3 regions of the Vibrio sp. 2433-A1 genome follow, and region 3 is predicted to be linked to each of the others. Evidence: predicted binding sites of a transcription regulator. Region 3 holds the regulator's gene; each other region holds the start of a gene.
What was found. The regulator PurR, encoded in region 3, represses purine synthesis genes. The targets are predictions, from matches to a motif close to TNANGNAAACGTTTNCNTNA.
Positions count from the first base shown of each region.

Region 1: glyA (serine hydroxymethyltransferase) is a predicted target of PurR. The motif match lies at 2,218-2,237, and genes of this name have one in related genera.
Region 2: ACU01J_RS10905 (phosphoribosylaminoimidazolesuccinocarboxamide synthase) is a predicted target of PurR. The motif match lies at 2,145-2,164, and genes of this name have one in related genera.

Region 1 is NZ_JBRESC010000001.1:436,563-447,388, forward strand. Features, by position in the region: gene lipA (lipoyl synthase) at 1-224, shown strand, start outside; gene ACU01J_RS02060 (hypothetical protein) at 357-683, shown strand; gene glyA (serine hydroxymethyltransferase) at 889-2,139, opposite strand; gene ACU01J_RS02070 (YitT family protein) at 2,506-3,105, shown strand; gene vexH (vibriobactin export RND transporter permease subunit VexH) at 3,310-6,432, opposite strand; gene ACU01J_RS02080 (efflux RND transporter periplasmic adaptor subunit) at 6,432-7,502, opposite strand; tRNA gene ACU01J_RS02085 (tRNA-Tyr) at 7,770-7,854, shown strand; tRNA gene ACU01J_RS02090 (tRNA-Tyr) at 7,975-8,059, shown strand; tRNA gene ACU01J_RS02095 (tRNA-Tyr) at 8,182-8,266, shown strand; tRNA gene ACU01J_RS02100 (tRNA-Tyr) at 8,389-8,473, shown strand; gene treC (alpha,alpha-phosphotrehalase) at 8,616-10,298, opposite strand; gene treB (PTS trehalose transporter subunit IIBC) at 10,375-10,826, opposite strand, start outside.
Region 2 is NZ_JBRESC010000009.1:48,923-59,748, reverse strand. Features, by position in the region: gene ACU01J_RS10920 (DMT family transporter) at 1-538, opposite strand, end outside; gene ACU01J_RS10915 (glycerophosphodiester phosphodiesterase) at 680-1,381, shown strand; gene ACU01J_RS10910 (SulA-like leucine-rich domain-containing protein) at 1,652-2,047, shown strand; gene ACU01J_RS10905 (phosphoribosylaminoimidazolesuccinocarboxamide synthase) at 2,259-3,362, shown strand; gene ACU01J_RS10900 (EF-hand domain-containing protein) at 3,422-3,958, opposite strand; gene ACU01J_RS10895 (LysR family transcriptional regulator) at 4,087-4,995, shown strand; gene ACU01J_RS10890 (YjjW family glycine radical enzyme activase) at 4,992-5,870, opposite strand; gene ACU01J_RS10885 (YjjI family glycine radical enzyme) at 5,877-7,418, opposite strand; gene ACU01J_RS10880 (methyl-accepting chemotaxis protein) at 7,572-9,455, opposite strand; gene ACU01J_RS10875 (putative bifunctional diguanylate cyclase/phosphodiesterase) at 9,662-10,826, opposite strand, start outside.
Region 3 is NZ_JBRESC010000005.1:183,765-194,590, reverse strand. Features, by position in the region: gene glgC (glucose-1-phosphate adenylyltransferase) at 1-603, shown strand, start outside; gene glgA (glycogen synthase GlgA) at 593-2,053, shown strand; gene ACU01J_RS07380 (alpha/beta fold hydrolase) at 2,204-3,007, shown strand; gene ACU01J_RS07375 (putative signal transducing protein) at 3,017-3,322, opposite strand; gene ACU01J_RS07370 (TVP38/TMEM64 family protein) at 3,322-4,014, opposite strand; gene ACU01J_RS07365 (TfoX/Sxy family DNA transformation protein) at 4,158-4,751, opposite strand; cyclic di-GMP riboswitch class I at 4,886-4,973, opposite strand; gene purR (HTH-type transcriptional repressor PurR) at 5,118-6,125, opposite strand; gene torD (molecular chaperone TorD) at 6,337-6,984, opposite strand; gene torR (two-component system response regulator TorR) at 7,221-7,934, shown strand; gene elyC (envelope biogenesis factor ElyC) at 7,986-8,789, opposite strand; gene cmoM (tRNA uridine 5-oxyacetic acid(34) methyltransferase CmoM) at 8,904-9,695, shown strand; gene mukF (chromosome partition protein MukF) at 9,698-10,826, shown strand, end outside.

The DNA of each region.
Region 1 (10,826 bases), on a different contig from region 3:
TTCTGAAAGACCTTCGCGAACATGGTGTTACCATGCTGACACTAGGCCAGTACTTAGCTCCGAGCCGTCACCACTTACCAGTAGAGCGTTATGTTCCGCCTTCTGAGTTTGATGAGCTTAAAGAGATCGCACTTGAGCTAGGCTTTACTCATGCAGCTTGTGGCCCATTCGTACGTTCTTCTTACCACGCTGACCTTCAAGCGCAAGGTGTAGAAGTAAGCTAAACGTTTATTAAACGAATAAAAGGCTGGCTAAATATGTCAGCCTTTTTTAATTTCTATTGAATGAACAACTACTCTTATATAGGCTTACCTAACTAGTTATAAGCACAAGATAAAATCACCTAAGGATTTATTATGAAGAGATTAGGATTAGTCGCAATTGCGCTGGCGACACTTACTGCTGGCTGCGCTTCAAATACAAAGCAAGACAACTTTCGTGAAGCCTCTTTTGAGCTTTGTAATACCGATGTTTCTCTTTATTCAGTTAGTGATGATGAGCGTGTACGCATTGTTTGTGCCGATGGCTCTAAGTTCTCCCTCAACAGCGAAGAAACGCTAGCAACAATGCGTGATATTAACTTCGACTACTGTGATGGTGAAGGTTTAGGTAAGTTTAGTGAAAGCAGTAAGTACTATTCATTTAAGTGTAAGTCAGGCACATTAATCAGCCTGCCTAAGTAAACGAGTTTCGAGTTTCGAGATTCCCTACTCGCTCCTTCGTCGCTCTATGGAATGACTGAATCTCAGAATTTAAAAAAGCCCCATCAAATGATGAGGCTTCAATTCATTTTCAACTGAATGGTTTCTAGTTCAAGGAAAAGGCGCGGAGTTTACGATAGTAAATGAGCACCTTTGACGCAGAAATAGAACCATTCAGGCAGAAAAATTACGCGTAAACAGGTAGACGCTTACAGATATCGAGCACTTTTGCTTTCGTTGCTTCGATAACTTCCTCGTTGCCGATGTTATCTAGCACGTCACACATCCAGTTCGCTAGCTCTTTCGCATCTTCTTCAGTGAAACCGCGACGAGTAATTGCTGGAGAACCTACACGGATACCAGACGTAACGAATGGGCTACGTGGGTCGTTCGGTACTGAGTTCTTATTTACCGTGATGTTTGCTGCACCTAGTGCTGCATCTGCATCTTTACCTGTGATGTCTTTGTCGATTAGGTCAACTAGGAAAAGGTGGTTTTCAGTACCGTTAGAAACGATTTTGTAACCGCGCTCTTGGAACTGAGCAACCATCGCTTTTGCATTTTTAACTACGCGAGCTTGGTAAGCTTTGAATTCAGGTTCCATTGCTTCTTTGAACGCTACTGCTTTACCAGCAATAACGTGCATAAGAGGACCACCTTGACCACCAGGGAATACCGCTGAGTTCAGCTTTTTGTACATCTCTTCACCCGCATTAGACAGGATAAGACCACCACGTGGACCTGCTAGCGTTTTGTGAGTCGTTGTCGTTACAACGTGAGCATGTGGTACTGGTGTTGGGTATTCGCCAGCAGCGATTAGACCCGCTACGTGAGCCATATCAACAAATAGCCAAGCGCCTGCTTTGTCTGCGATTTCACGCATGCGAGCCCAATCAACGATTTGCGAGTATGCAGAGAAACCGCCGATGATCATCTTCGGCTTGTGCTCAAGCGCAAGTTGTTCCATCTCGTCGTAGTTGATTTGGCCTGCTTCGTCGATACCGTAAGGGATAACGTTGTAGTGCTTACCAGAGAAGTTTACTGGAGAGCCGTGAGTCAGGTGACCACCGTGCGCTAGGCTCATACCTAGAACCGTATCGCCTGGGTTCAGTAGTGCCATGTAAACAGCGCTGTTAGCTTGAGAACCAGAATGTGGCTGTACGTTGGCGTACTCACAACCAAATAGCTGACATGCACGGTCGATAGCCAGAGCTTCTGCTTTGTCAACGTACTCACAACCACCGTAGTAGCGCTTGCCTGGGTAACCTTCAGCGTACTTGTTTGTTAGCTGAGAACCTTGAGCTTCCATTACACGTGGGCTGGTGTAGTTTTCAGAAGCGATAAGTTCAATGTGTTCTTCCTGGCGAAGAGTTTCTTCTTGGATTGCTGCGAACAGTTCCGCATCGTAATCTGCGATGTTCATATCACGCTTTAGCATCTGTATCTCCTGACTCAGATTAAGACTTAAAAATTGCAAAAAAACTGATTTTTGACCTCAATACCGACGTTTCTCACCTGACGCAAACGTTTGCATTAAGCTAATGACGCGCATTTTACATAATTTGATCTAGGTCATAAAGAGAAAAATTCATTTTTTCTCATGCAGTTTTTTCATAATGCTTTACGAAGAATATCATGATGACCTTTTCACCAAGTGTTTACTTAGCAAAGTGTCAATTTCGTCCTTTACACTCCGTAAAACGATAATTACATAGGTTTACCTCAAATTTCGCTCTCAAGCTACCGAAATCCTTCATTTTTAAATAGTATGCTCGCCATTATTTACTAGTTAAATTTCAAATTGATGGAAAAACACTCAAGAAAAGAAGATTGGATCGCAATTTTAACTGGCACCTTCTTAGTTGCTCAGGGCGTCTTCTTTTTACAATCAGCGTCGCTACTGACGGGTGGTACCACAGGCTTAGCTCTATTGGCGAGTCAATTCGTACCTCTCTCTTTTGGTGTGCTTTATTTTGCTGCTAACTGCCCTTTTTACCTTTTAGCATGGAAACGCTTTGGTTCTCGCTTTGCTTTTAACAGTGCAATTTCAGGCGCTTTAGTGTCAATCTTTGCTGATCACCTTTATTTAGTCATCAGTTTAGACAGCATCAACGCCGTTTATTGTGCCGTAGCAGGTGGATTACTGATGGGCTTAGGTATGTTGATCCTATTCCGCCACCGTTCAAGCTTGGGCGGTTTCAATGTCTTATGTCTATTCATTCAGGACAAGTTTGGAATTTCGGTGGGCAAATCTCAACTCGCGATCGACTTTGTTATCTTGGTTGCTTCATTCTTCTTCGTTTCGCCTGAAGTGATTGGTCTATCTATCCTTGGTGCTATCGCTCTAAACCTAGTGCTAGCGATGAACCATAAGCCGACCCGCTATAGTGTAAATTACGGCTAACAAAGAGCAGAACAAAAAAGAGGGTTGACGCGAAAACGTCAACCCTCTTTAGTTTGAGTAAATAAATTCGTCATCCTCAATAGTGAGGGATGAACGAGTTGGGGATCTCTTAAAGCAAATCAAATACTCGATGAGATTCCCTACTCGCTCCTTCGTCGCTCTATGGAATGACAGTTTCCTAGAGCAAAGCCTGTTCCCGCCTGCTTAATTAAGGTCTCCGTGTGAGGCACGAGCCTTCACATCATGACTAAGCTCTTTGTTTAGCTCGGCTTCGACATGACCCGGTGATTGAGTAGATGCTGAAATCAAACGATACATCGCAGGGATAACAAACAAGGTCACCAAGGTCGCAAAGGCCATACCGAAGAAGATTACCGTACCGACAGCAACTCGGCTTTCATAACCGGCACCTGTCGACATAATCAACGGAATCGCACCTGCCAATGTAGTAAACGCTGTCATCATAATTGGGCGAAGACGACGGGCAGACGCATCGACAATCGCTTTTTCAAACTCGATACCACGGTCACGCAGTTGGTTAGCAAACTCGACAATCAAAATACCATTCTTGGTTACCATACCAATCAGCATGATCATGCCAATCTGGCTATAGATATTGAGGCCCTGATTCATCAAGAACAAACCTAGGAAGCCACCAAATACCCCCATAGGAACCGTAAACATCACGACCAATGGGTTAATAAAGCTTTCAAACTGAGCAGCCAGTACTAAGTAGGCCACCAGCAATGCGAGCGCGAATACAATCAGAATACTCGATTGGTTCTCTTTGTAGTCTTTAGACTCGCCAGAGTAACTTACCGAGATATCGCCAGGGAGAAGCTCAATTGCTTGCTGATCAAGGTAATCTAATGCCTCACCAAGCGTATAACCGTCCGACAAATTTGCCGTTACAGTAATTGCTTTTTGCTTGTTGTAGTGTGAAAGGCGGATTGATGACGCAACTTCTTCAATCTTAGTTACCGCATCGAGCGTCACCAACTCTCCGGAAGCAGTGCGCATATAGATTTGGCTTAAGTCAGAAGCGTTGTTGAAGCTGTTCTCATCACCACGTAAATAAACGTCATACTCTTCACCGCGCTCAACAAAGGTCGTTTCACTCTTACCACCGAGCATAATCTCAAGCGTTTCAGAAATATCTTGGACACTGATGCCTAGCTCAGCCGCGCGCTGTTTATCGACAGAAACAACCAGCTCAGGAGTTTTCTCAGAGTAGTTAATATCTGCGCCTTCCATAAACGGCGACTCTTCCGCTAACCGCTCCAACTTCTCTGCCCATGCTTTGAGTTCAGGGTAGTCAGAACCACCAAGTACAAACTGAACAGGTTCGCTCGAACCACCACGGAAACCTGGCATGAATGGGAACACTCGCACATCTGGAATACCCGCTAACGCTTTACGTACTTGCCCTAACGCTTGCTGCGCTGTGACATCACGGTCATTCCAGTCATCCAGAATCATGATTACAAAGCCGGTCTGATCCCCAGCATTACCGCCAAATGCCGGTGATTGGATACTGAAGGACTTTAAGAAACCTTGGCCAAGCAATGGCATTAGACGCTCTTCGACAATGTCCATATTCGCTGACATACGGTTATAGCTAGTTGCATCGGCACCACGCACAAAGGCAAAAATTACACCGCGGTCTTCAGAGGGTGTTAACTGAGCTGGTACTTGCTGCATTAGCCCCCAACTGCCACCAATACAAGAGAGAATGATAAGCGGAGCTGCCCACTTCCATTTCAGTGCCCCCTTGAGGGCCTTTCGGTAGCCCGACTCTAAACGGCCAAACATACGATCAATGAACATATTGAAGCGGCTTGGTTTTACATTCGCTTTAAGCAGTTTGCTGCCAAGAACAGGTGTCAGTGTCAGAGCAATCAGTGATGAGAAGATCACTGACATCGCGAGTAACACTGAGAACTCAGTAAATAGCAGACCAACCATGCCATCCATAAATGAAATAGGTAGGAAAACCATCACCAGTACTAGCGTTGTAGCAATGACCGCAAAGCCGACTTCTCTCGTTCCTTTATAAGCGGCAAGCAGTGGTTTTTCACCCCTTTCGATGTGATGGAAGATGTTTTCAACTACAACAATCGCATCATCAACTACCAGACCAATCGACAAGATAAGAGCCATCAAAGTGATCAAATTAATCGAAAAGCCAAAGTAATAAGCGGCAATGAAAGAAGATATAAGTGATACAGGTACCGTCACTGCAGGGATTAAGGTTGCACGCGCTTGACCAATAAAGATGTACAAGACCAGTACAACAAGACCACCAGTAATAAATAGTGTGCTATACACCTCAGTGATGGAACGTTCAATGAAGACTGTCGAGTCATAGTCAATCGCAAGGCGAGTACCATCAGGCAAGAACTGCTGAATGTCTTCAACTTGCTTATGAACTAATTTGGCGACTTCTAATGGGTTTGCGTCCGATTGAGGCACAATACCCATACTGACATTCACTACACCATCACTTTTAAAGGTTGAGTTTTCGTTCTCTGCGCCAATGTATACCTCCGCTACGTCACGTAGGTAAATTGGTGAATTATCACTCGCACGTTTAACGACCAAATACTCAAAGTCTTGCGTCTTATTGTAGCTACGTGCAGTGCGAACTGACATAACGATTTGGTCGTTGCGCACCTCACCACCAGGGCTTTCGATGTTTTCACTGCGCAGTGCTGACGTAATATCTGATGTAGTCACTCCACGGCCAGCCATCTGCTCTGGTTTAAGTTTTACGTACATGACTTTGTACAAACCACCAGAAACATCGACTGAACTCACCCCTGAAATCAAACTGAAACGGTCCATCAATACGCGCTCGGCATAGTCTGTCAGCTGAGTTCGGTCCATTTCAGACGAACTAAGGTTGATATAGAGTGAAGCCTCACCTGAGCCGTTGTTTTTAAATACGATCGGATCATCAGCTTCATCAGGCAGCGAGCGCTGCGCACGAGCAACTGCATCACGTATATCGCTCACACCTGTATTGAGATCATAGCCTAGGTCAAAGGTGATGGTAATACGAGACATACCATTACGCGTGGTTGACGAAATTTCATCAATACCACTTATCCCCGACAACTGGTCTTCAAGGTTGGAAGTGATTTGGCTTTCAATGATGGTCGCGGAAGCACCTTCGTAGCGCGTGCTGATCGAAACAACCGGACTTTCAATGTCTGGCATTTCACGAACCGCTAACTTGTTAAAAGAAACAATACCGAACACACACAGCAATAAGCTAAGGACGACAGCGGCAACGGGTCTCTTTACAGAAACGTCAGATAACAGCATTAGTTCGCCCCTTCTTGGCTCTTATTCGCTACTTTCGGACGAGCATCGCTGCCTAGCTCAGTCACGGCAATGCCATCGCGCATATTTACGATGCCTTGTACGACAATCTTTTCACCAATCTCTAATCCTTGTTCAATCACAACGAGGTTATCGATTCGCGCACCTAAAGTGACTTCAGTACGCTGGACTTTGCTGTCTTCACCGACCACATAAACAAAACGCTTAGTGCCTGAATACTCTAATGCTTGAACGGGGATGATTGGCGCTTCGATGGCAGGAAAATCCATATCAGCAGACACTAGCATGCCCGGTTTTAAATATTGCTCGGCATTAGCGAAGTGGATACGTACACGCAAGTTTAAAGTTTCAGAGTTAATGCGTGAGTCTATGCCTACCACTTCACCTTCGAACTGTTTACTAGGCCATGCAGCCGTCGTTGCTTTTACTTTCATACCTTGCGATAACAGAGAGAGGTATCGCTCTGGTACTTGGAGGTCGAGCTGCATAACGGAAAGGTTATCTAAATTGAGAAGTTCTGCACCTGCACTAACCATTTTCCCGCGACTAAAGTCAATAAAGCCTACCGTACCATCGAAAGGCGCACTAATATGAAGTTCTTTCAGATTAGCATTGGCAGCATCAAGACGAGCTTTCGCAATATCAACGCTAGCTTGTTGAGCATCAATCTCGGTCTGAGTTATCGCATTGCGCTTCACTAAACGCTGAAACTCTTTGAGCTTACGTTGCTCGTCTTTTAAATAGGCAGTAGCTTCTGTGACCGCTGCACGCGCTTTATCATCATTTAACTGAACTAAAAGCTGACCTTTACGCACCACTTGATTGGCTTTAACCGCGATAACGTCAACTTTACCTGTGACCTCAGGAGAAATGGCCACCGATTGCTCGGCATCGAGTTTTCCGACTAATTCAAGCGACTGAGATACTTCATGTGTCTGCACTTGTTCGGTCACAACCGTCACTGAAGATGGCCCTTGCCTTTTAGCGTAAGCTGTTGGTACTGCTGCAATAATAGACAACGACAGCAAACTCAAAACAATTTTATTTTTCATAGCGAAGTTCTGTATAGAGTAATTACCCGTATTGTATCCCTTTATACTCAATTTAAACGTCAAGTAATGTAAAGAGCGCGAAATAATGTGTAAGTAAAACCGTTGATTGTTTAAGCTTTATGGTCAATTACTGCCACCTTTGCCCAAAAAGGCACCATTCAATTCAAAATTCTAAGAAAACGCTTTACAGCTTGAGCGAGTTTGCTATGATTCGCTCCGCACTTGAGCAATGTGTTGGGAAATCATTGTCTAAGTATAAAACACCCTGGAGGGGTTCCCGAGTGGCCAAAGGGATCAGACTGTAAATCTGCTGGCACTGCCTTCGATGGTTCGAATCCGTCCCCCTCCACCATATTTCTTCTTGTGACTTTCTTTAGGTGAACAACCTTTTGATAAGTTGTGAGAAACACTTGATTAACGTGTTGGGAAAACATTAATTAAGCTATTCCGTAAAAAGAATAGAAAACACCCTGGAGGGGTTCCCGAGTGGCCAAAGGGATCAGACTGTAAATCTGCTGGCACTGCCTTCGATGGTTCGAATCCGTCCCCCTCCACCATATTTCTTCTTATACTTTCTTCAAGGTAAATAGCCTTTGTAGATAAGTTATAAGAAACACTTGATTAACGTGTTGGGAAAACATTAATTAAGCTATTCCGTAAAAAGAATAGAAAACACCCTGGAGGGGTTCCCGAGTGGCCAAAGGGATCAGACTGTAAATCTGCTGGCACTGCCTTCGATGGTTCGAATCCGTCCCCCTCCACCATATTTCTTCTTATACTTTCTTCAAGGTAAATAGCCTTTGTAGATAAGTTATAAGAAACACTTGATTAACGTGTTGGGAAAACATTAATTAAGCTATTCCGTAAAAAGAATAGAAAACACCCTGGAGGGGTTCCCGAGTGGCCAAAGGGATCAGACTGTAAATCTGCTGGCACTGCCTTCGATGGTTCGAATCCGTCCCCCTCCACCATATTCAAGAAAGCCAACTCACTGAGTTGGCTTTTTTCGTTTCTGACATCCACAAATACTCCCTCATCCACATTACTCATCCAATAATCTCCAGATATAAAAAAGCCCCAACCAAAGGCCGAGGCGATAACTAACAGGGGGCGTTAGTTATTCAAAAGGATAATTCGAGTTTCGTATGGTCTCAAAACCTGGTGCTGTGACACTCTATCAGCCTGAAGATCATAGTTAGCTAAAGCGTACTCAGCGTTACCACAATCAAAATCGTCAGGTAATACACACTCTGCTTCTTCACCATAATAGTTATTCAAACAGATTAATGTCTGATTTTCAGATTTACGTTGGTAGCCAAAGATAGCACTGTGTTGTGGATAGAGATCCACATAGTTACCTGTGGTGATCACTTCAATCTCTTTACGCAGCTTAATGAGTTGCTGATAGAAGTAGAACACTGAGTCATCATCAGCGACTGCTTTGTCGGCATTAATGTCTGGGTAGTTGCTCGCAACCTCAAGCCATGGTTGGCCTTTAGAAAAGCCAGCATACGCTTCGCTGTTCCACTGCATCGGGGTACGAGAATTATCACGAGATTTCTGCGCTAAGATCGCGATCATCTCGTCATGGCTAACACCTTGCTGATTGACCATGATGTCGTACATATTGGTACTTTCAACATCACGATATTGCTCAATCGAGGTGTAGCCTGGGTTGGTCATGCCGATCTCTTCACCTTGATAGATATATGGCGTACCTTGCATCATATGGACTGACGCACCGAGCATTTTTGCTGACTCAATTCGATACTGTTGATCATTACCTAAGCGGCTCACAACGCGTGGCTGATCGTGGTTACACCAAAATAACGCCCCCCAGCCTTTGCCATTTAAGCCGGTTTGCCAGTGATTGAAAATCTGTTTTAGTTGTAGGAAATCAAATGGTGCTTTGGTCCACTTCTCACCATTTGGGTAATCCACTTTTAGGTGATGAAAGTTAAACACCATCGACAATTCTTTATTGTCTAATGATGAATACTGCTGGCAATGCTCTAGCGTAGTCGAAGACATCTCTCCCACCGTCACGCTGCCATACTTTTGAAATACCGCTTCGCTGATCTCTTGTAAGTACCCATGCACACGTGGGCCATCAGTATAGAAGCGGCGACCATCACCAATATCATCACTTGGGAAATCTTGCTGTTTAGAGATAAGGTTAATCACATCTAAGCGGAAACCATCGACACCCTTCTCTGCCCAAAAGCTGATCACTTCTTTTACTTCAGCGCGAACGGTTGGGTTTTCCCAGTTTAAATCCGCTTGCTCTTTAGCAAATAAATGCAGGAAGTATTGACCACTTTTCTCATCAAGTTCCCAAGCACTGCCGCCAAACTTTGACTGCCAGTTGTTCGGTGCTTGACCTTCAACCGGATCTTTCCAGATGTAGTAATCACGATAAGGGCTATTCTTATCCGCCAAAGCCGATTGGAACCAGTGATGCTCGGTAGAGGTATGGTTAACCACGATATCCATAATGATACGAATACCACGCTGATGTGCTTCAGACAGCAGTTGGTCGAAATCTTCCATACTGCCAAAGTCTGGGTTAATCGCATAGTAATCCGAAATGTCATAGCCATTGTCAATCATCGGTGATTGATAGACTGGGGTTAACCAAATCGCGTCAATCCCTAAGAGCTTGAGGTAGTCGAGCTTAGAGATTATGCCTTGAATGTCCCCTGTCCCTTTACTGCCGCTATCACAAAAACTCTTTGGATAGATTTGGTAGATAGACGCTGTTTTCCACCAATTTGCATCATTAACCTTCGTTGTCATGACTAAACTCACTTACCAAAAATAAAAATCGTTGAAAACGGAGCGGCAAACCGCCGCTCCAAATTAGGAAGAGTAATTAAGCGTTAGCAGGCTCTAGTTCACCTTTCATTTGCGCACGTTTGTAGAAGAACAGAGTCAATGCGACAGGGACAACAATAGCGACTAACATAGCGATAGCGAAAATGCCCCAAAATTGTGGTTGAATTGACAGAATGCCAGGTAGACCGCCAACACCGATACCATTCGCCATCACACCTGCGCTACCACAAATTGCCGCAGCAATCGCACTACCAATCATCGCGCTTAGCATTGGAAACTTGTATTTCAAGTTGATGCCATACATAGCAGGCTCTGTAACACCTAGGTAAGCAGAGATAGCCGCTGGTACCGAAATATCACGCTCGCCATGCTTTTTACTAATGAGAATGACACCGACAACTGCTGATGCTTGCGCAATGTTTGACAATGCAATCAGTGGCCAAATTGGGGTGCCGCCAAGTTCTTGCATTAGCTGCAGATCAACCGCGT
Region 2 (10,826 bases), on a different contig from region 3:
TCGCCGTCAGCAAGAGCACCGGGATCTTTTGGGCCAGTTTACTGTTCACATTAAAATGAAGCGCAAGTAGACAAGCATTGGCTAAAAACCATATCTGGCCTGCTGAACTGTTCCAGCCATCGGTTAAAGACAACATCGCCAAGCCACAGACTGCGATAGGCATTGAAATCCAAAACGCGCGTTTAGGTCTTTCTTTATAGAGTAACCAAGCAATGATTGGCACGAAAATCATGGATAAGCTGACGATGAACGCCCCCTCACCCAAGGTTTTACTGATCGAAATCGCATGTACCCAGCTAAGCAACGCAAATGCAAGGATCATCCCTCCTCCGACGACCTGCGATAGTCGTTGAAGCGTCAGTAGACGAACTTGCTTAAAACAGAAGGGGAATAAGCAGATTGAGGCAACTAAAAAGCGCAACCCGACAAAACCAAAAGGCGGTAACCCTTGAATGGTTTCTTTTGAGAAAATCCACCCAAGTCCTGCCAATGCAGTCGTTGCAACGAGTATCCAAGCCGCTTTATTTTCAGCGTTCAAAGTCGAGTCTCTTTATTGTAATTATTTTATAATTTATGAGCCGATAGTGTCAGATTCATCAGCGAATAGCTACGACTTATCTACTCAAAATTCTCATTTAGGGGTACTCTATGTAGCACGACTATTCTATCGAATTTCACTATGATTATTGTTGGGCACCGAGGCGTAGCAGGACGCTTTCCCGAAAACACGTTAACCAGTATTCAAGAAGCTGTAACACTTGGCCTAGATTGGGTTGAAGTCGACGTTCAACCGACATTAGACAACCATTTGGTGGTTTGTCACGACCACACTATCGACCGTTGCTCTAATGGCAACGGAAGAGTAGATGAGCTTACCCTAGAGCAACTCAAGCAGCTGAATTTTGCTGCCCGCTTTAAGCACGGCATCGAACACCAGACACTCTTAACCCTCGACGAGCTTTTGCAGTTTGCCATAGGCAATCAATTAAAATTAAACATCGAGATTAAAGTCGATAAGCATTGTGCTAAATCTGTGTGTCAATTGCTGAAGCAAACTTTAGAGTCATCCCCGATTCGCGAAGATCAATTTGTACTATCTAGTTTTAGTCATCGCGTCATCAGACATCTACATAAGATGCTACCTTCAGTTCGTTTGGGGGTGCTCTGTGAACGCTTAAAACCTGCAAATAAAAAACTATTGGCTGAGGTCTCTGCATTTAGCTGTAACCTGAACTATCAGTGGGTAACCACCAAACAGATCTCACAGCTTAAACAGCAAGGCTATCAGGTATGGTGTTATACTGTGAATAACCCTAATTCTCTGCAACATATACAAGGGTTAGACGCCATCTTTAGCGATTACCCAGAGCGTTTCTTTTAAGTACCCTACTCATCCTCTCCATACAGTGTTGTACAGGACAACTGTATAACACTGTATAAAATCACGTGCGCCTTATCACATTTCTTGTTTTTCTCGCAATTTCCCACGCCAGAACCAAGACGTAAATTTACATTACAAATCATTAACTTACAAACAAATCCATCCCCGCACACATAAGTTTTCGATGAAAAAACATCCAAAAAACACTTGATCATAAATGCAAAAATAACTACTGTATAGACATACAGCATGTACAAAGGAACAGTTATTATGATTCAGGCACAACACACAGCTCGCGCATTCTCTAAGTTTAATGTTCTTGCTCAACCGACTCAGCCAATGAACATTGACCATTCTACGTTACATCGTCTCGCTGGACTGTCAGGTCAGAGCCAGTGGATTTTATTCACCTCTGAGTGCCCTCGCCCTAATTACGACCAGTTTGCAGCGTCGCATATTAGCTGCCAAAAAATCATTCAGATGAAACCTTCTCATACACAGAGTGAGTTTGAGATTGTCAAAAAAGCGATTCAATCAGGTAATGCGAGTGCTGTAGTCGCATCAACCAATATCGCGGCTGTTGAACAAAGTTTGCTACGCAGTTTAGCCGCACAATTTCAGTGTGAAGTCTTCTTCGTTGAGGGCAGAGTTAACCAGTACCACTAACAAGCTCAACGATAGTCACTGCCTTTTACCCCCTCCCTGCGAGGGGGTTTTCTTTTTTGGCTGATCATCAAGCGAACTTTAAGCGATAAGCAAAAAAATAAGCAAACGTTTGCTTTTTCTCTGGTAGCCACAAATAGTTCTGGTATCATGCGACTCAAATCCATTATCTCTAATGATAATTTCCACGTTGCTTTAAGATAGGAATGTCTAGATGAGTCTCGCTGACCAAGTTCTTGCCGTAAATGATGATCTTCCAATTCGTACTGATAAACCCGTTCACAGTGGCAAAGTTCGCTCTGTTTACTGGCTAACAGAAGAAGACAGCAAACGCCTAATTAAAGAAAAAGGCTACGACGTAGCACCGGACGCCCCGCTTGCTATCATGGTGATCAGTGATCGTATCTCTGCATTTGATTGTATTTGGCATGCTGAAGGTGGCCTTAAAGGCGTACCGGGTAAAGGTGCTGCACTCAACGCTATCTCTAACCACTGGTTTAAGCTATTTAAAGATAGTGGTCTTGCTGATAGCCACATTCTAGACATCCCTCACCCGTTCGTTTGGATTGTTCAAAAAGCCAAACCAATCATGATCGAAGCAATTTGTCGTCAATACATTACCGGTTCGATGTGGCGCGCATACGAGAAAGGCGAACGTGAATTTTGTGGTATTCAGTTACCTGAAGGATTAGAAAAAGACAAAGCACTTCCAGAACTATTGATGACTCCTTCTACCAAGGGCATTTTGAAAAATATCCCTGGTGTACCTGAAGCGGATGATGTCAACATTACTCGTCAAAACATCGAAGATAACTTTGCTTCATTTAACTTTTCTAAAGCCGAAGACATCGCATTGTACGAGAAGCTGCTTCGTGAAGGCTTCGTAGTGATTAGTGATGCGCTTGCGCAAGTTGATCAAATCTTTGTAGATACCAAGTTTGAGTTTGGCTACGTGCATGACGCAGCTGGTAACGAAAAACTCATCTATATGGATGAAGTCGGTACGCCAGACTCATCGCGTATTTGGGATGAGAAAGAGTATGAAGCAGGCAAAATTGTTGAAAACTCAAAAGAAGGCTTCCGTCAGTTCTTGCTTAACCACTTCCCTGACCCAGATATCTTGCTCAACAAGGAACGTATGGATGAACGGGAAGCACTAGCACGAGACAATGCGTTGCCTCTGGAAGCACTTCAAGATATCTCACGCACCTACATCGGTATTGCAGAGAAAATCACAGGCCAACCAATCAAGTTGAGTGATAATCCAAAGCAAGAAATTGTAGATATTCTAAGTAAAGAATACGGACTGATTGATTAATCTGCTATTATAAAACCAACGCGCTCCTATCAAATAGAGCGCGTTTTTTGTTACTTAGCCTATTTGTCTTTGCCACCTTTATTGCTTCCGCCGCTGTTCCCTCCGCCACGATTGCCACTGTTTCCTTTATTACCGCTATTCCCTTTGTTTCCACTATTCCCTTTACTGCTACTTTGGTTGCTTGAGCTACTACTTTCGGTACGACTTGCTGCTTTCGCTTCGCGTGCTTCTTGCTTACTGGTTTTTAACTCACCGGTACCGTTACCAGGATTAGAGTACTTCGCATGCGCCGCGAGCTCTTCTTCGGTAACAAAACCATCTTTATCCTTATCAAAGGATGCAAATGCACTTAAACCGCTGTCATTTTCCGTCTCTGTTTCTCCCTCTTCACTGTCTTCATCCACCCCACCTTCTACGCCAAGGCGGAACACAGCGAACTCTTCAGCAGAGATGAGCCCATCACCATCTGTATCCATTTCCTCAATGCTCGGTGTCGTTTTGGTTCGATTATTGTCTTCGTCAACTTCTTCTTCCGCGTAGCTATGCACTGTAATCATCGCTAAGCCTGCCATTAGAAGTGTCATTAATCTGTTCATTGCAGCTCCTCCTCGTCCGTACTAATAGTGTAGCTCACTGAATTCACCACATTGACATTGATAAATTCCTACCATTCCACGCACGATAAGGTTATAAATAGCGAGTTACTCCTAACTCCGTGACTTGTATGGATTACCTTGCCCTTTCACGTATCAGTTTGAAGCATTTAACTGCATTCCACGTTCTACTCAGCACTCATAGTGTTACAACGACAGCCAGCATATTGTGTGTCACTCCATCGAGTATCAGCAAGACGCTCGGGCAGTTACGTGAACAGATGAATGATGCACTTTTTTATCGAGATGGCGGGCAGTTAGTTCCTACTGCGTTTGCACTTAGCATCGGCGCCGAGGTACATAAGATTCTATCAAGTATGAATGGCATTCTTCATCAGGGGGAGTTCCAACCGGGTCATTACACTGGCGAGATTTCTCTGTCGATGCGAGAAAGTACTTTTGAACTGTTTACAGATAAAATTGCCGTAATATCTCAGCAACTTAGCGCGTCACGTGGAATTAAGGTTTACGCCAAAGAGCAAGCCAGCTTTGACGCACTGATCAGAGGTCAAATCGACTTTATGATATTACCTCACGATATCAGTCAGCCTCCTACTCGTAGTAGAGATTTGATGTGGAGGCAGATTATATCCGATGAGATGATCTGTTTAATGTCCAAAGATCATCCCCTCGCTGATAGCCAACTCTCCATTGAGGACTATCTCGCCTATCAGCATATTGGTATCTTAGATAAAGACTTATCTGAGCCTTATTTCGAACAGAATCTGACTCAACAACACGGTCCGCGTAACGTGGTTATTTCTCTCGCCGACTTTGGTGCTGCTGCCATAATGTGTCATCAAAGTGACTACCTGCTGACTTGCTCTAAAAAATGGGCAGAGCAATCAAGACAAGCAAAGGGATTGGTGAGTAAACCACTGCCTTTTGAATATGGCAAAGTTGGCTATAGCTTAGTGTGGAATCAAGCCAGCTTGAACGATCCTGCACTGCAGTGGCTGTATCAACAGTGGGCAGATTAAGTATAAACCGTCGGCAGTTGAATCTTGTGCTCTACACCTTCTGACAATAGAGCATAGAATCGATTCATCTCTTGTTCTGAGCACTTGTCCCATCCGAGTGCTTCGCCCACAACCCCATGATGTTGAAATGCATTCAAACGAATCACAACCTCTTTAGGTAGCGACCGTATCAGTTTAATGATGCTGACTGCTTCACTGTCGAGATCGCTTTTCCCTGGAATGTGCAGTAAACGCAGCTCGTGTAGTTTACCTAGGTTAGCGAGATGTTTTACCGATTCGATGACTCTATGATTGTCTTTACCCACCAGCCATTGATGAGTCTCGCGCTGCCAAGATTTCAGGTCGATCATTGCACCATCAAGCACATGGCTCACGCGCTCCCAACCTGTAGCAGATAAGTCACCATTGCTATCAATAAAGCAAGTCAGGTGTTTAAGGCTTATATCCGACTTTATTGCTTCAAATAGTTGAATAATAAATGGTAATTGTAATGTTGCCTCACCGCCGGAAACCGTTATGCCGCTGATAAACATGCGGTGACGCTTTATCACCTCCATCATTTTAGACACCGTATAGTGGCTTATCTTAGGGCTCGATTTATTACCGCATATCTCGATGCATTTATCGCAGTTTGTACAGGCAAATGAATCCCAAATTACCTTCCCCTTTTCATTAATACTTAATGCATTACTTGGGCATGATTCGACACAATCTCCGCAGTGATTACAGTGATTGATCGTATGAGGATTGTGGCAATTCAGGCAGTTAAAATTGCACCCTTGGAGAAAGATGACCAGACGATTGCCTGGTCCATCTACACAGGAAAAGTTGAGAATTCGGCTCACTTTAGCCTGTTTTTCTTGCTCCATGGTCATCTGTTTCTATTCGTAAACCGGTGAGGATTCCATACTCACAACACGCGGTGCTCGATCTAAAATCCCAGTGTTTTTTGCAGCTTCAGCACCTAGGAAGGTCGTGTTCTTGCGCGAGCCCTCTTGTTCAAACTTATTGATATCAGAGAGTTTAATCATATAACCCGTTACACGGACTAAGTCGTTCGATGCCACGTTCGCCGTAAACTCACGATAACCTTGATTGATCGCGCCTTTGCACAAGTTAAACATCGCTTCTGGGTTTGATTTCACCGTCTCATCGATGGTCAGAATATCGCTGATTCCCGAGGTGTAGTATTTATGCTGCTGAGCAGTTGCTTGTACGTAGGTCACTGGATCAGGCTCTGTTCCATAAGGTATACGCACACCAGGTGTCACGTCTTCGTCTAGGCTGATCCCACCTTGTGCATGAAGCAGCGCTTTACCATCTAAGCCGTATTTCACTGGCGTTGTATCAACTAAGTGAGCAAGCTTTTCCGAAATGGCTAGCGCCAGTCGATTCGCTTCTTCACTGTGCCCGTACTTACCTTGTTTACCCTCTTTTTCTAGTAGAGTATTGACCGCTTCTGCCATGCCATAGATACCAAACATAGGCGCAAAGCGGCTCTCTTCAATCAATCCTTCTGTGGTTAAGAAGCCTTTAAAGAAGTTAGACTCTTCGTGCAAATGCGTACTACGCGCGTCCATCAAGTCCGCCATTAACTGACTGTAATGAGGTAAAACATGGTCAAGGAAATGATTGCCATCTTTGGCGTGAGCAGCGACCTTTTTAAGGTTCATACGCACAAGCGTATTTGAGCCACCCGCTAAAGGTAGTGAGTTATAACAGCTCACAATACCAAACTGTTTATCACCATACGCCATCGCGTGCATCGGGTAGTTAGCAATATGAGGCTTACTACATTCACAAATATTACTCGTCGCTTGTCTTAACAAATCATCAGGCGTGACTTCAGGGTCGTACATAAAGGTGAGGTTTGGCGCGATCTGTTTAAGCTCGGCATCAACGCGCAAGATAGTTCGGCAAATAACGTTGTCAGTTGGACCAATATTCACGTGCATGAACGCATCAGGCAAGGTGCGATCCAGCATGATCCAAAATCGCTTCAACTTGGTATAGATTTGCTGTTCATCGAGGTCACCGACATAGGGCAACAGCACATCATCCAGTTGTCCCAAGTAAACAGGAATATTGGTCACTGAAGGCACATGGTGGTAGATGATAGTTAATAGGTTTAGCGCATCGTCAAAATCTGTTGCCGCCTCAAGCTCAAGGTACGCCGAACCTTGCATAAGAAATTTAGAGTAATCAGGCAAAACATAGCGAGGCTTAAATGGAGCATGTCCTTCAAACATGTCACATAACACCCCCTCTTCCATCGCCTCGGCGACATCTTTCGATACCTGCATGTAAGGCAAGCTCGCTTCTGCCTCTAACGCTAGAAATTGGTTTTTCTGTTTAGGAGATAAGGTCGCATCGGTAACAATTTTTGATACGCGCTGTTGAAAAGCAGTGTGGCTGTCAGACATGTGGTTTTCCTTCTTGTTTTTAAGGATTTTAGCTAATGCCACCCATGTCCACGATTGAAATTATGTTCAGTTGTAATTTCCATTTTGGAAATATCCGAATAAGAAAAAGCCTCGATAAATCGAGGCTTTTTATTCATTTAAGTTAATACCAATTTATAGCTTAAAGCGTTGAATCTCTTGCTCTAGTTCATGAGAAAGCTCTGACAGCTTAGCTGCTTGATCTGCGGCATCATGCGCTTCATCAGCCAACTCATTTGAAACATCACGAATGCCCACGGTATTACGAGTGATTTCAGATGTTACCGATGCTTGTTCTTCTGCAGCAGATGCAATCTGAGTTGCCATGTCGCTGATACGCTCAACAGCCGTTTGAATTTGCGTTAGGCTCACAGCAGCTGAATCCGCGTCAGTGACACTGGTATCTGCGAGCTGACGGCTATCGCCCATGATGCTTACCGCCTTACCCGTAGTACCCTGCAAAGTTTCAATCATCTGTTGAATCTCTTGCGTAGAGGCATGAGTACGCTGACTTAATACACGAACTTCATCTGCAACTACAGCAAAGCCACGCCCTTGCTCACCAGCACGCGCCGCTTCGATTGCTGCGTTAAGGGCAAGCAAGTTCGTTTGCTCTGCGATGTCTTGGATCGTAGAAAGAATTGTGTTGATGCTATTTCCGTGAACTTCCAGCTCTTGAATGACTTCAGTCGCCACTTGTACTTCCGTCGCTAAGTTTTGAATAGAGCTTTGAGTTTGCACCACTTGCTCACCGCCATGCACACACGCTGTCACAGCTTCAGAAGAGTTCTGAGCGGTGTTATCTGCGTTGCCTGCGATTTCTTGAGTCGCCGCTGCCATCTCGTTGATTGCAGTTGCCACCATATTGATTTCGTCTTGCTGTAAACGAATACGCGTACTGCGCTCTTCAGCTTGTTGAGCCGTTCGTTTTGACTGCTCAGATAAAGAGGCAGAAACCATACTGAGTTTCGATACCATCTCGTGCATATTACCCACGAAGGTATTGAAGTTTGTCGCCAACTGACCCACTTCATCATCACTACGCGGTTCTAGTCGTTGGGTTAGATCGCCTTCACCTGATGCAATTTCTTCTAGAGCGTCAGACACCCTTACTAAGTCACGGAACAGGAAGTTAACCAACCAAGAAACAACCGCTATAACGATTAAAGTAATTACGATAGCAGTAATGATAAGGCTTTGTAGAAGCTCAGTATGAGCCGCTTCTTCTGTCGCACGATCCATTTCGATACCGAAAATCCAGTCAGTACCCTCAATTTTACTAAAGAAATACAGCTTTTCTTTACCAGCCTGTTCGATGGTTTCTATCGAACCAGTATTCGCCGCATTTTGAATCGCACTTAGATTCAACTTTTTAGATAAAGTATTAACAGGCTTTAGTAAAAGAGCCGAATCATGGTGAGCTAAGAACGTACCATCTTGTGTATCAATCAGCATTGCGTGGGCGTTATCACCTACATCGAGATTGATTACATCGTTGATAAGCTGGTCAATCAATACATCTGCACCTACGACACCAACGAGCTTACCATTGTGGCGAATTGGTTCAGCAATTGTCACTAGCACCGCATTTGTGATCGCATCTTTATATGCTGGCGTTACAATTTGCTTACCCGCTTTATTCGCGTTTATGTACCAAGGGCGTGTACGAGGATCATAATCGGCACGATTGCGTTCAGGATGAGAGCGATACATCCCCCCTTCTGGCGTACCTAAAAAAATATCATCGAAACCACCAGCTTTACGTGCTTGTTGAAGGAATGGAACGACATCCGTCTCTTCACTGTAGTCATTAAATGCTGCTGCGATATCTTTACGGATATCAATCCAGTCAGAAATGCCCTCAGATGCCGCATTTGCTAAACTCTCTGCACGAGCGTAAACACCATTGCGTGTTTGTTGGAAAAGTTGGTCAGCCGCTAGCCAAGTTAACGCGCTTGCCATTAGCACCACCGCAAGTAAGCTTGCGCCGATCAGTTTCTGTTTTAATGAAAGTTTCATAGTGTCGATTAAAGGTTGAGGAACAGTTAGGAAGCGGTGAGTTTACAAGTAAGAAAACACTTACGCACGAAAAATCGACTGTTTTTTGAAAAATTGATAGGTGCTTGTATTTGTGGCATTTTTATGGCGTCAAGAGCCTGACAACTGCCAATGAATCCCGCGTATACACAGTGAAATAATAACGATAAATTATAGATAGTTATCGATTAAAAAAATCGTTCGAAATCTGAAGGTAAAACCGGTTTAGAAAAAAGGTAGCCTTGATATTGGTGACAATTTTCACGGTTTAACAGCTCTAATTGCTCACTATATTCCACCCCTTCAGCAATAACTGTTTTACCAAGGTTGTGTGCCATTTGGATGATGGTTCTGACGATCATATGATCAGTAACTTCTGACACACAGTCATCAATAAATAACTTATCAATCTTAATCGTATCGACAGGTAACTGCTTTAGGTAGCTTAATGATGAGTACTCAACGCCAAAGTCGTCTATTGCAATTGACACTCCTATGTCTTGTAACTTTTTACAAGTATCAGCTACATGTGAATACTTATCCATCATTGCTGTTTCTGTAATTTCAATTTGCAAACACTTAGAGGGAAGTTGAAAACGATTCAGTGTTTCAGCAATAAACGGATAGATATCATCATGGGCAAACTGGACACTTGAGACATTAACGGAAATACATATCTCATAGCCCTGTTGAAGCCACTCACTCGATTGCTTTATCGCTTGTTCGATAACCCAGCGGCCAATTGGAATAATCTGAGCTGTTTTTTCTGCGATACCAATGAAGTCACAAGGTGGTACCAAACCTAAGTCTGGGTGCTCCCACCGAAGCAATGCTTCCGCACCTACTATCTTCTGAGTGTTAATATCCACTTTAGGTTGATAAACCAAAAACATCTGTTGACTATCAAGCGCACCTTTTAGCTCAGTTTCTACCTGGTGATCATGAATGGTCTCGTTCATCAACACATCGTCATACCACTGGATGACGCCATCGCCTTTGCGTTTACTCTTAGCCAACGCGACATCGACGTTCTTCCCCCATACCTCGATATTATTGTGCGCATCACTCAGCATAGCAATGCCCGCATGATATCTAAGTCGGTGAGAGGTATTGTGGATTTTACATACACTATCGTAATTAACCCGTAAGCCTTCAATTAATTCATTGAGTTCGTTTTGGTTGCCATCAGTACATCTGATTAAAGCAATTAAGTCATCTCCCCCCAAACGATATAGCTGATTACTCTCTCCCAATAATCGTTTCATTTGGCGCGAGAAACCAAGCAACAGCTCATCTCCATAACCATAGCCAAGGTCATCATTGACCTTTTTTAGGTTATCGAGGCCGATTTGC
Region 3 (10,826 bases):
TTTGCTGAGCTCATCGAAGACGCTGACAATCCGGACTCTTCACACGATTTTGGCAAAGACATCATTCCTAAAATGTTCCCGCGTGGTGATGTTTTTGTGTATGACTTCAGTACCAACCGTATTACCGGCGAAAAAGAAGAAGTGTACTGGCGCGATGTAGGTACTATTGACGCATATTGGCAAGCGCATATGGATTTGCTTAAAAAAGATGCGCCATTCTCTCTCTACAACCGTAAATGGCCACTGCATACGTATTATCCGCCACTACCACCGGCCACGTTCACCGACTCTGACAACGGACGCGTCCAAATCATTGATAGTTTCGTGTGTAGCGGCAGCTATGTTCGAGGTTCGCGTATTGAAAAATCAGTATTAGGTTTCCGCAGTAATATCGCATCAGCATGTGACATCAGCGAAAGTATTCTGCTAGGCGATGTGAAGGTTGGTGAAGGCTGTGTATTACGCCGTGTAATCGTAGATAAAAATGCCGATATTGCCCCAGGTACACAGATTGGTGTTAACCTAACGGAAGACAAAAAGCATTACCACGTTTCGGACGATGGTATCGTAGTTATTCCTAAAGGAGCTAGAATTGGCTACTAAGAATTTATCTATTCTCTTTGTAGCATCGGAAGTTGAAGGCTTGATCAAAAGTGGTGGCTTGGCTGATGTAGCCAAGGCACTTCCTGAAGCGCTTCGCACTCTTCAACAAGATGTTCGTATTACCTTACCTGCTTACCAAAAGATGGCGGGTTTAGATGAAGCAGTTACGTTATTAGAAACAAATTTAGAGTACTGGCCTCATACGGAGTATACGGTTAAGCAGCTTGAGGTCGCAGGCGTACCCGTTTACGCGATTGATTGTCCGCAATATTACGATCGACCAGAGATGTACGCGGAGAACAACCAAGCGTATGCCGACAATGGCGAACGTTTTGCTTTTTTTAGCGCTGCTTGTCTCGATATGTTACCAAAATTAGGTTTTCAGCCTGAGATCGTACATGCTAATGATTGGCATACGGGATTTGTGCCTTATCTGCTCAAGTATCGCTATGGTAATGATGAATTCTTTTCTGAGACGAAAAGTGTTCTCTCTATCCATAATGCGGTATTTAAGGGAGTCTTTAGCTATGACGAGTTACAGGTACTTCCTGAATTGCATACTCGTTACGCACCAGATGCCGCCGTTAGCCCTACGCATGTGACTATGTTGCGTGCTGGTGTGCTTAACGCCGATAAGATCAATGCTGTGAGTCCGACCTACGCAGAAGAGCTAAAAACTGAGCTTGGTAGTCATGGTATGGCTGCTGAGTTTCAGCAACGCGCTGACGATCTTGTTGGTATACTCAACGGTTGTGACTATTCTGCTTGGAACCCGCAAACGGATTCTCTATTACCTGCTAATTACAAAGCCAATCGCCAGAGCATGGTGCGTGGTAAGAAGGCATGTAAGAAAGAACTGCAACAGCGTGTTGGGTTGCAAACTGAAGATGTTGCGGTCTATGGCATGGTATGTCGTCTGACGAATCAAAAAGGTATTCACTATCTATTACCGATTCTTTCAGATTTTCTGAAACATGATGTTCAAGTCGTGATCGTAGGTACTGGTGATCCCGTCTTAGCTTCTCAGCTAAAAGAAATTGCGGCTAAACACAGTGATAAGTTTGCTTTTGTCGAAGCGTACAGTAACGAACTCGCGCACCTTGTGGAAGCTGGTGCTGACTTCTTTATTATGCCGTCAGAATTTGAACCATGTGGTTTAAATCAAATCTACAGCATGGCTTACGGTACTTTGCCGATTGTACGTGGAGTAGGTGGTTTACGTGACAGTGTGAATGATTACGACGCTGACCCGCAAAACGCGACGGGTTTTGTCTTTGACAAACCTGAGCCAAATGCATTGCTAAATGTTCTGCAAAGATCATTGTTGCTCTACGCTCAGCAACCTAATGAGGTTAAACGTGTGCAGTTGCATGCTATGGGGCAAAACTTCTGTTGGAACAAGGCGGCGGATGAGTATCTAGAGCTTTATCACATCGCTCTTAACCGTTAGTAGAAAAGGCGCTCAACAGCGCCTTTTTTGTCTCTTTTTGCAGCATATATACACAATCTTAAACAAGAAATGATGTGTTCCGACTTCTTTCCTCCTATGTTTATGGTACTCTCCTAACCAATCTAAATTTAGAGCACAATTCAATTCACTATGAGCGAGTCTTTACTGTTTCACAAAACCTTTGCGCACCCTGCCAGCGATGAATGGGTGGTGTTCGTGCATGGTGCTGGGGGCAGCTCGTCAATTTGGTTTAAACAAATTAAGGCATATAAGCAGCACTTTAACTTGCTGCTGATTGATTTGCGTGGACATGGTAAATCGAATCAACTACTCAAAGAGTTGATCGCTAATCGCTATACCTTTAAAGCGGTGACCGTTGATATTCTTAAAGTACTCGACCACTTAAAAATCCGCTCTGCTCACTTTGTCGGTATGTCGCTTGGTACCATTATTGTTCGCAATGTTGCTGAGCTTTCTGCAGATCGTGTTAAGTCTATGGTGCTAGGTGGCGCTGTAACTCGCTTGAATACCCGTTCGCAGGTTTTGGTAAGGTTGGGCAACATGTGCAAGCATATTGTCCCTTACATGTGGTTATACCGCTTATTTGCGTATATCGTCATGCCACAACGTGCTCAGAAAGAGTCTCGACACCTGTTTATCCGTGAAGCCAAGAAGCTCTGCCAGAAAGAGTTTAAGCGTTGGTTTATTCTCACCGCTGAAGTTAATCCGTTAATGCGTTACTTCAAAGACAGAGAGTTGCCAATTCCGACGCTCTACTTAATGGGGGATAGGGACTACATGTTCATTCAGCCGGTGAAAGAAATGGTTGCGGCGCACAGTGATAGTCAACTGCGTGAGATTGAAAATTGTGGTCATGTGTGTAACGTTGAGCGCCCAGATGAGTTCAACCAGCACTCAATTGCTTTTATCCAACAGCAAATTGGCACTAAGTAGTCTACTTAATTACGGTGCTAGGCTGCCACATTGCCAGCAGGCACCAAACTGACCTTCGTTTTGTTCTCTGCACTTATCACAGTACCAGTCTTGCTTGCCTTGTTCTGACTGAAACTCTTTAATGATCTCAGATGCTTTTTCACTGTCTCGTTGATCAAACAGCCAAATGTACGGTTCGCTGCTTTCTCCAAACGGGATTTCCCCTTGTAAGCCAAAGATACCTTCACCACGGACTTCACAATCAATGTATTGATACTTGAGAAGCTCACAGACGATGTGAGCTTCGGTAGGTGTGGTGGCTGAAAATACTTTCATCAAACATTCCCATTAGATGCAGATGGCTCAGTTCTTACTTTAGCCATGATCCACTTAGCGACAACTGGGAATAAGCCGAGCAGAGCAAACGACGCTAAAACAGTCGGTGAGGCAATACCAGAGAGCGAGTCAATTTGCGCAAGCTGAGTGCCTGCGTTGATGTATACCGCAGTACCCGGTAGCATACCAACTTGACTCACCACGTAGTATCTAGCGGTTGAAATTGGGGTAAGCCCCATTAACAAGTTGATTAAGAAAAATGGGAACACTGGGATTAGGCGCAGTGAAAACAGGTAGAAAGCGCCATCTTTTTTAACACCGTTATTGATAGCAGAGAGCTTTTCGCCAAACTTACCCTGCACCCAATCACGTAGTAAAAATCGACTGCTTAAAAAGGCTAGCGTGGCACCAATCGCACTAGCAAATGAAACGATAAGTAACCCGGTTGAAAAACCGAAAAGAGCACCACCTAATAAAGTGACGACAGCCGCTCCTGGTATAGAGAATGCGGTAATCGCAACATAGGCTAAGAAATAGGTAACTACCGCAACAACAAAGTTCTCTGAGATAAAGGCCGCAAGTTCAGCTTGCTGTGCTTTTGCGTTTTCTAGCGTGAGATACTGGCCAAAGTTCACACCTAACAGAATGATAAGTGATACAAAGATAACGCCAAGTATGATTTTTTTATTCATGTGCTGCTCCATCAAGAATCATGGCCGATTAATACAAAGTGTTAATAGACTAGACAGGGAAAGCAAGCAGTAAATTTCAACAAACAAAAAAAATCAGCACAACGGCTGACTTTTTAAAAAGGGAAAGGAAAATGTGTTGCCGATTAATGATTTAATTGGTTGAGTAACTCTTCACGTCGCCTATGAGGGATCACTGACCAATGTGTGCCGTTAATTGCGCCTTCTAGCGCCCAAAGCAATTCGACGTTAACTTCAGCAGAATGCGAAGACTGAATCGCTTTAAATGCGTTTACTGCACCTGTTTCTTCGAGATTCTCAACGCTATCAATACCGGCTTTCTTCAGCATACGTTCCGTAGCCAGCCTTAAGTTCGGCAGATCTTTAAGGCGATTCGGTTTAGCTTTCGCTTGCTGTTTCTTTTCGCTGTTCGCTGCAGTTAGCGCAGCTTGGGCAATCTCAAGCGTATTATCCTTATTCTTAAACCAATCATCGCTTAGAGCAAAGTATTTGGTGACGACAGGAAAGCCGCGCTTTTTGTAAACGTAAGGTTCTAAGCTAAGAGATTTAAATTGCTTTGCAAGTACGTCGTCTGCCCTAACGTGCAACTTATCATTGACGACTAATGCAAACATAGTGTCGTCGGCAAAAATACCGAAGCCACCAAACATTGAGCGGGACTTGATTAAGCCTAACGGCTCAAATAGTCGCATTGAGTCTTTTAGTATTGGTTTATCCATGCTGTGTATTCTCGGTGTATATGTATACGCCACCAATTCAGGTCCGAGAGAGTAGCAAAATTATGCAGGCTTGTTGTCAGTCTAGTGTCATACGATTGCTAGCAATTACAATATGACATGTGTGCATATTTACCATCGGCAACCCCGCTACCAAACAATTAACTTGTTGAAGGCCGGAGGCTTTGCGTCCCATCCTTTCGAAATGGTTTGCCCTGTTCGTGGCATAATCGAACAACAATAAGGATAAATGGATTTTGGGCTGGGCATCACATTTGAATGGGATAAGTGTGATCTTGGTTCAGTAAATAGGTTTGGTTCATACACTTAGCCAATGAAAGCAACCCAGCTAAGTGTATGTCAAATAAGTTATTTCTTAATATTTTGTACGGTATTTCGCTCAACGATCTCTGGGTGCATTTCAAAGATACGCTTTTCGTGCTCTTTGTCTTTAATGCGCTCTAGTAGAATCTCGAATGCGTTTTTACCTACACGGCGTTTTGGCTGGTGAACCGTGGTCAATGGTGGTGAGAAGTACTCCGCAAGCTCGATATTGTCGTAACCAATTACCGACATATCTTCTGGAATGCGAATGCCTTTCTGCTGTAGGCGACTCATTAGCCCTAGAGCCATAGTGTCATTGAAACAGAAGATTGCGCTTGGCTTATTGTCCATTGCTGCGATCTGGTCTGCAGCTAGAACTGCAGTATCACACTCGAAGTTACCTTCTAAAATCCAATCTTCTTTGACTGGAAGGTTTGCTTCGTTCATCGCACGTTTAAAGCCACGAATACGTTCCTGACACGCTGCTTTCTCAAAGTGTCCGCTTAGGCAGGCAATATCGGTATGACCACGGTCAATTAGGTATTTAGTTGCTAAATAGCCACCTTCTTCCGAGTTATCGATGATCTTATCGGCTTGAGAGCTCTCTGGCCCCCAATCCATAACCACTTTCGGGATGTCTTTGTGGCGATCTAGCATTTCGCTCAGTTCTTCAGTTAAGTCTGAACACATGACCAAAATACCGTCTACGCGCTTTTCAGCTAGCATGCGAATGTAGTCGCGTTGCTTCTCATAAATACCGCCCGTATTACATAAGATCAGCGTATAGCCTTGGCGGTAACAGTAACTCTCTACACCATCAATGACCTCAGAGAAGAAAAGGTTTGTGGACTGAGTCACCAGCATACCAATCGTGCGCGTGGTATTACACTTTAGGCTACGTGCAACCGCACTTGGTGCGTAGTTTAGTTCTGTTACTGCTTCCATTACTTTTTCTTGCGTAGCTTCAGCAACAAAGCGCGTTTTATTGATTACATGTGACACAGTTGTCGTTGATACACCAGCTAGGCGAGCAACGTCTTTTATAGTGGCCATAAGGTTCTGTCCTGTCGATGACTGCCGCGGAATTATATTCAGTTTAGAATACCTAAGCAGAAAGTATCAGAAACACAAAAACCGCTCTATTTAGCGGTTTGTATTTGATTCGTTTGTTTTTATCGTTTGCGGTCACAATTTTAGACCGCAAAACTCTTAAGAGCAAACAAAAAAACACGAAAGCAACCTGCCGGAGGTCACAATGTTGTCTTTATTCGCCTAACAGATAGCTGCGATCTAAAGCAAGGAAGGCAGTAGCGAATGCGCTGATTGCCGAGTAGAAACCGAACTCATCAAACTTCTGACACTTTTCTGAGAACTGTGGCGTCCAGCTTAGCAGGTGTTGACGAATGAACTGTTCCTGAACAGCAAAAGCTTCTTCAATCTTAGCTTCGTCTTCTGCGTCATTTGAGCGGATGATCAAGTTACCTAAGAAATCGAGTTCAATCGCAATGTGATCTGCAGGTTCATTCAGGTTTTTGTCTACCTCAACACTATGCTCAGCCATCAACTCTTCCATCTCTTTGGCTGGTGTATCATTTAATAGACCAGACTTACCGATATACATTGACGCGTATGGTAAGGCAGAGTCTTTATCTGACTTTAAGAAAAGGTCACAAAAATCAGCCGCTAGCTCAAGTTGTGCGTCTTCACGGTCCATAAGACGGTTTAGAGCATCAGTAATACGGTTGATTGACGGCTTGAGTTGTTCGTTCTCACCCAAGCCGGTAAGGAACGAACGGATCTCTGGCGAATGATATTGTGTTATGTTCTCTTCAGTTAGCTCTTTAGCGAAAAGGCTCGACAGCCACCAGTAGATTTCAGCGCGTTTTTCATTGAATGCTTTGATTTCTTGCATTAGGTGTTACTCCCCAAATAATTATCGCTATTGTAACCAATAAAAATGAACAGCGGTAACCACTTATATGACAAGATAAAAGCAAATATTCGAAGATATTAATGCACGGAAAGGTTTTGTCTTGAATCAATAAAAAATCACCTTTCTAGCTTTTAAAGTGATAAGTACTAGAAATGTTACTATATATGAATAGAATAATAGAAAGAGCAAATCCCAATGTAAATTAAGTGGTGTAGATGAGTTATCACGTACTAGTTGTAGAAGATGACGCAGTTACTCGCAGTAAGCTGGTGGGTTACTTTCAAAATGAAGGTTACAACGTCAGTGAAGCGGAAAGTGGCGAGCAAATGCGCAACATGCTACAAAGTAATGCGATTGATTTGGTGATGTTGGACATTAACCTACCTGGTGAAGATGGTTTAATGTTAACTCGAGAACTTCGCAGTCAGTCCGACATTGGAATTATCCTGGTAACAGGACGCACGGATAGCATAGATAAAATTGTTGGCCTCGAAATGGGCGCGGACGATTATGTCACTAAACCTTTTGAATTGCGCGAGCTACTGGTTCGAGTTAAAAATTTGCTGTGGCGAATTTCTGCTGCGCGTAACTCTACAGGAAACGTCGAGGGAGGCAAGGCGAACGAAAATATGGTTCGCTTCGGTGATTGGACGTTTGACGTTCAACGTCGCGCTTTGAGCCGTAACGGTGAGCCAGTTAAGTTAACCAAAGCAGAATACGAGTTGCTTGTTGCACTGTCGTCCTACCCGAACCAAGTATTAAGCCGTGAGCGTATTCTAAACATGATTAGCCACCGTGTTGATGCGCCAAACGATCGTACGATTGATGTGCTTATTCGTCGTATGCGTGCCAAGATGGAGTTCGACCCAAAGAACCCACAAATCTTTGTCACAGTGCACGGTGAAGGCTACATGTTCGCTGGTGACTAATCAGACTCAAACATAAAAATACCGAGGCATGCCTCGGTATTTTTTTATCTGTTAAAGCGCGCTTTCGCCTGCGCTGAGACTTTGTTCTTCAAAATCTGATGCCCAGTCGCGCAATGATTGCCATATGCGGCCCAGCGTTTCATGCCAGTAGAGTTCTGTCTGCTCAAGGTATTTGCCTTTTGGCGTGTACTTTTCCCATGCTTGGGTAATGTTATCGTGAGCTAAGTAGTTAGTCGGCGCAGGGTAAGGATCCATGCCGGCTGAGTGAAACTCGTTCAGTGCGCGTTGCATATGGCTAGCAGAAGTAACAACAACCAGCTTTTTCGTTGTGACGAAAGCGGCAGCTTGTCTTGCTTCTTCCCAAGTATCTTTTGCTGTTTCAAGCAAGATAATGTCAGATTTTGAAACGCCGAGTGCTAACGCCACCTTGGCCATCATACGTGCATTACTCACTTCTGAGCCGCCAGAATAACCAGATAAGATCAGTTTAGAACCAGGATAGATGCGCATTATGCGTATACCTTCAGCTAAACGCATCAAACCAGTACGACTTAATTCTGAGGTCGGAGGGATCTTGTCATCGACAACGTGACCACTTCCTAACACCATAACGTAGGCTATAGATTCATCGACCGGGAAAAATGCAGAGTACTGGCGCTCTAATGGCATCAATAAGCGAGAAGAAACCGGTTGGAAGGCAATTAAGAAAATGCCAATAAATGAGAATAAAACAACAAAGCATCCGGTCTTCTGTTTACGCGTGAACATGATTAACATAAGGCCCAACATACCAATGATTAACATCGCTGGTAGGGGCATTAGTAAAGAAGACACAACTTTTTTCAGCTCAAACATACTTAAATAGTCCGAAAAAACATCAATTGATTATATTTTAAGAGAAAGCCTCTTTATTCCTGCCTTTCTTGTGACAGAATAGCAGCACGATTAGACATAATAACTCATGCTGCTGTGACTGAAGACCGCAATTTCGACGATATTGCCCACAAATTTGCAAAAAATATTTACGGCTCAGACAAAGGCGAGATACGCCAAGTCATTGTTTGGGAAGATCTTCAACAGATACTTCATACTGTTGATGGGGCAAATAAACAACTTAATGTGCTTGATGCAGGTGGCGGATTGGCACAAATGTCTCAAAAGCTTGCTAAGCTCGGACATCATGTAGCGTTATGTGATCTATCTTCTGAAATGCTGCAGTTAGCAGAGCAGGATATTGCAAATAACGGGCTGCTTGAGCAGTATCGCTTCATTCATTCTCCTGTTCAATCTATTGAGAAACATCTCGATAAGCACGTTGATGTGGTGCTTTTCCACGCAGTGATGGAGTGGTTAGCAGACCCGAAGCCCGCATTGGGAAATGTACTTGAACAGGTGAAGCCGGGTGGGGTGGCATCAATTATGTTCTACAACCATCATGGATTGGTATATAAGAACGTAGTGTGTGGCAATATTCCTCATGTACTCGATGGTATGCCACACCGAAAACGATTTAAGCTGCAGCCACAAAAGGGCTTAAAACCAGAAGAGGTCTATCAATGGATAGAAGACGCTGGTTTCACGATTTGTGGTAAATCTGGTATTCGTTGTTTCAGTGACTACATAGGTAATATGGAGTACATGGGCGACTACGAATATGAAGATGTGCTAGCACTAGAGAAACAACTTTGTAGACAAGAGCCATACCTCTCGTTAGGCCGATACATACATGTATGGGCACAAAAGAAAGATAAGCAGGACTAACAATGAGTGAGATGACTCTAAATGCTGCTGAGCAACCTATCGATGAATTGGTTGGCTGGGTTAAGCAGAATGACTTCTCATTGAACCTCACGACCGAACGGCTAGCATTTTTGATTGCTATTGCCGTTCTCAGTAACGAAAGGTTTGATGAAGAACTAGGAGAGGGCGAACTCCACGATGCGTTCACTATCGTAACTCGATTATTCGAAGAGACGGGGGATGCATCTGCATTTCGTGCCAACAACGCGATTAATGAGATGGTCAAGCAGCGCCTAATGAGCCGCTTTACCAGCGAAGTGACAGACGGTGCAAGTATCTACCGCCTATCACCGCTAGCGATTGGTATTACCGATTACTACGTGCGTCACCGAGAGTTCTCTAAGCTAAAACTATCCATTCAGCTCTCTATGGTGGCTGATGAGATGGCGAAAGCGATTGAATCGGCTCGTCAAGGTGGTACACCGGGTCACTGGCGCAAAAACGTCTACGGCGTACTTAAGTATTCTGTGGGCGAGATCTTTGATCAGATCGATTTTAACCAGCGTGTGATGGATGAGCAGCAGCAATCTGTGAAGATTCAGATCGCTGAGCTGCTGAACAAAGATTGGCGTGATGCGATCAACAACTGTGAATCGCTGCTATCTGAAACGTCCAACACTCTGAAAGAGCTGCAAGATACATTGCAAGCGGCTGGTGATGAACTTCAAACCCAGATCTTAGATATTCAAGAGCTGGTGTATGGTGATGATGAGCTTGAGTTCATTGCAGAAACCTTGTTTGGGCTGCAGATGAAACTGGACCGCATAACCAGCTGGGGTCAGCAAGCGATTGACCTTTGGATCGGCTATGACCGCCACGTACACAAGTTTATTCGAACTGCGATTGATATGGATAAGAACCGAGCATTCAGTTCGCGTTTACGTCAATCAGTGAAAGATTATTTCGATATGCCTTGGTATTTGACTTATGCAGATGCTGAGCGTCTCTCAGACCTTCGTGATGAAGCTTTGGTTCTCCGTGATGACGAAGTGACCGGCCAAGTGCCATTAGAAGTGGAATACGAAGAGTTTCAACAGGTCAACGATGAGTTGTCAGAGCGTGTTGGTGGCATGCTTAAAGTTCATAAAGAAC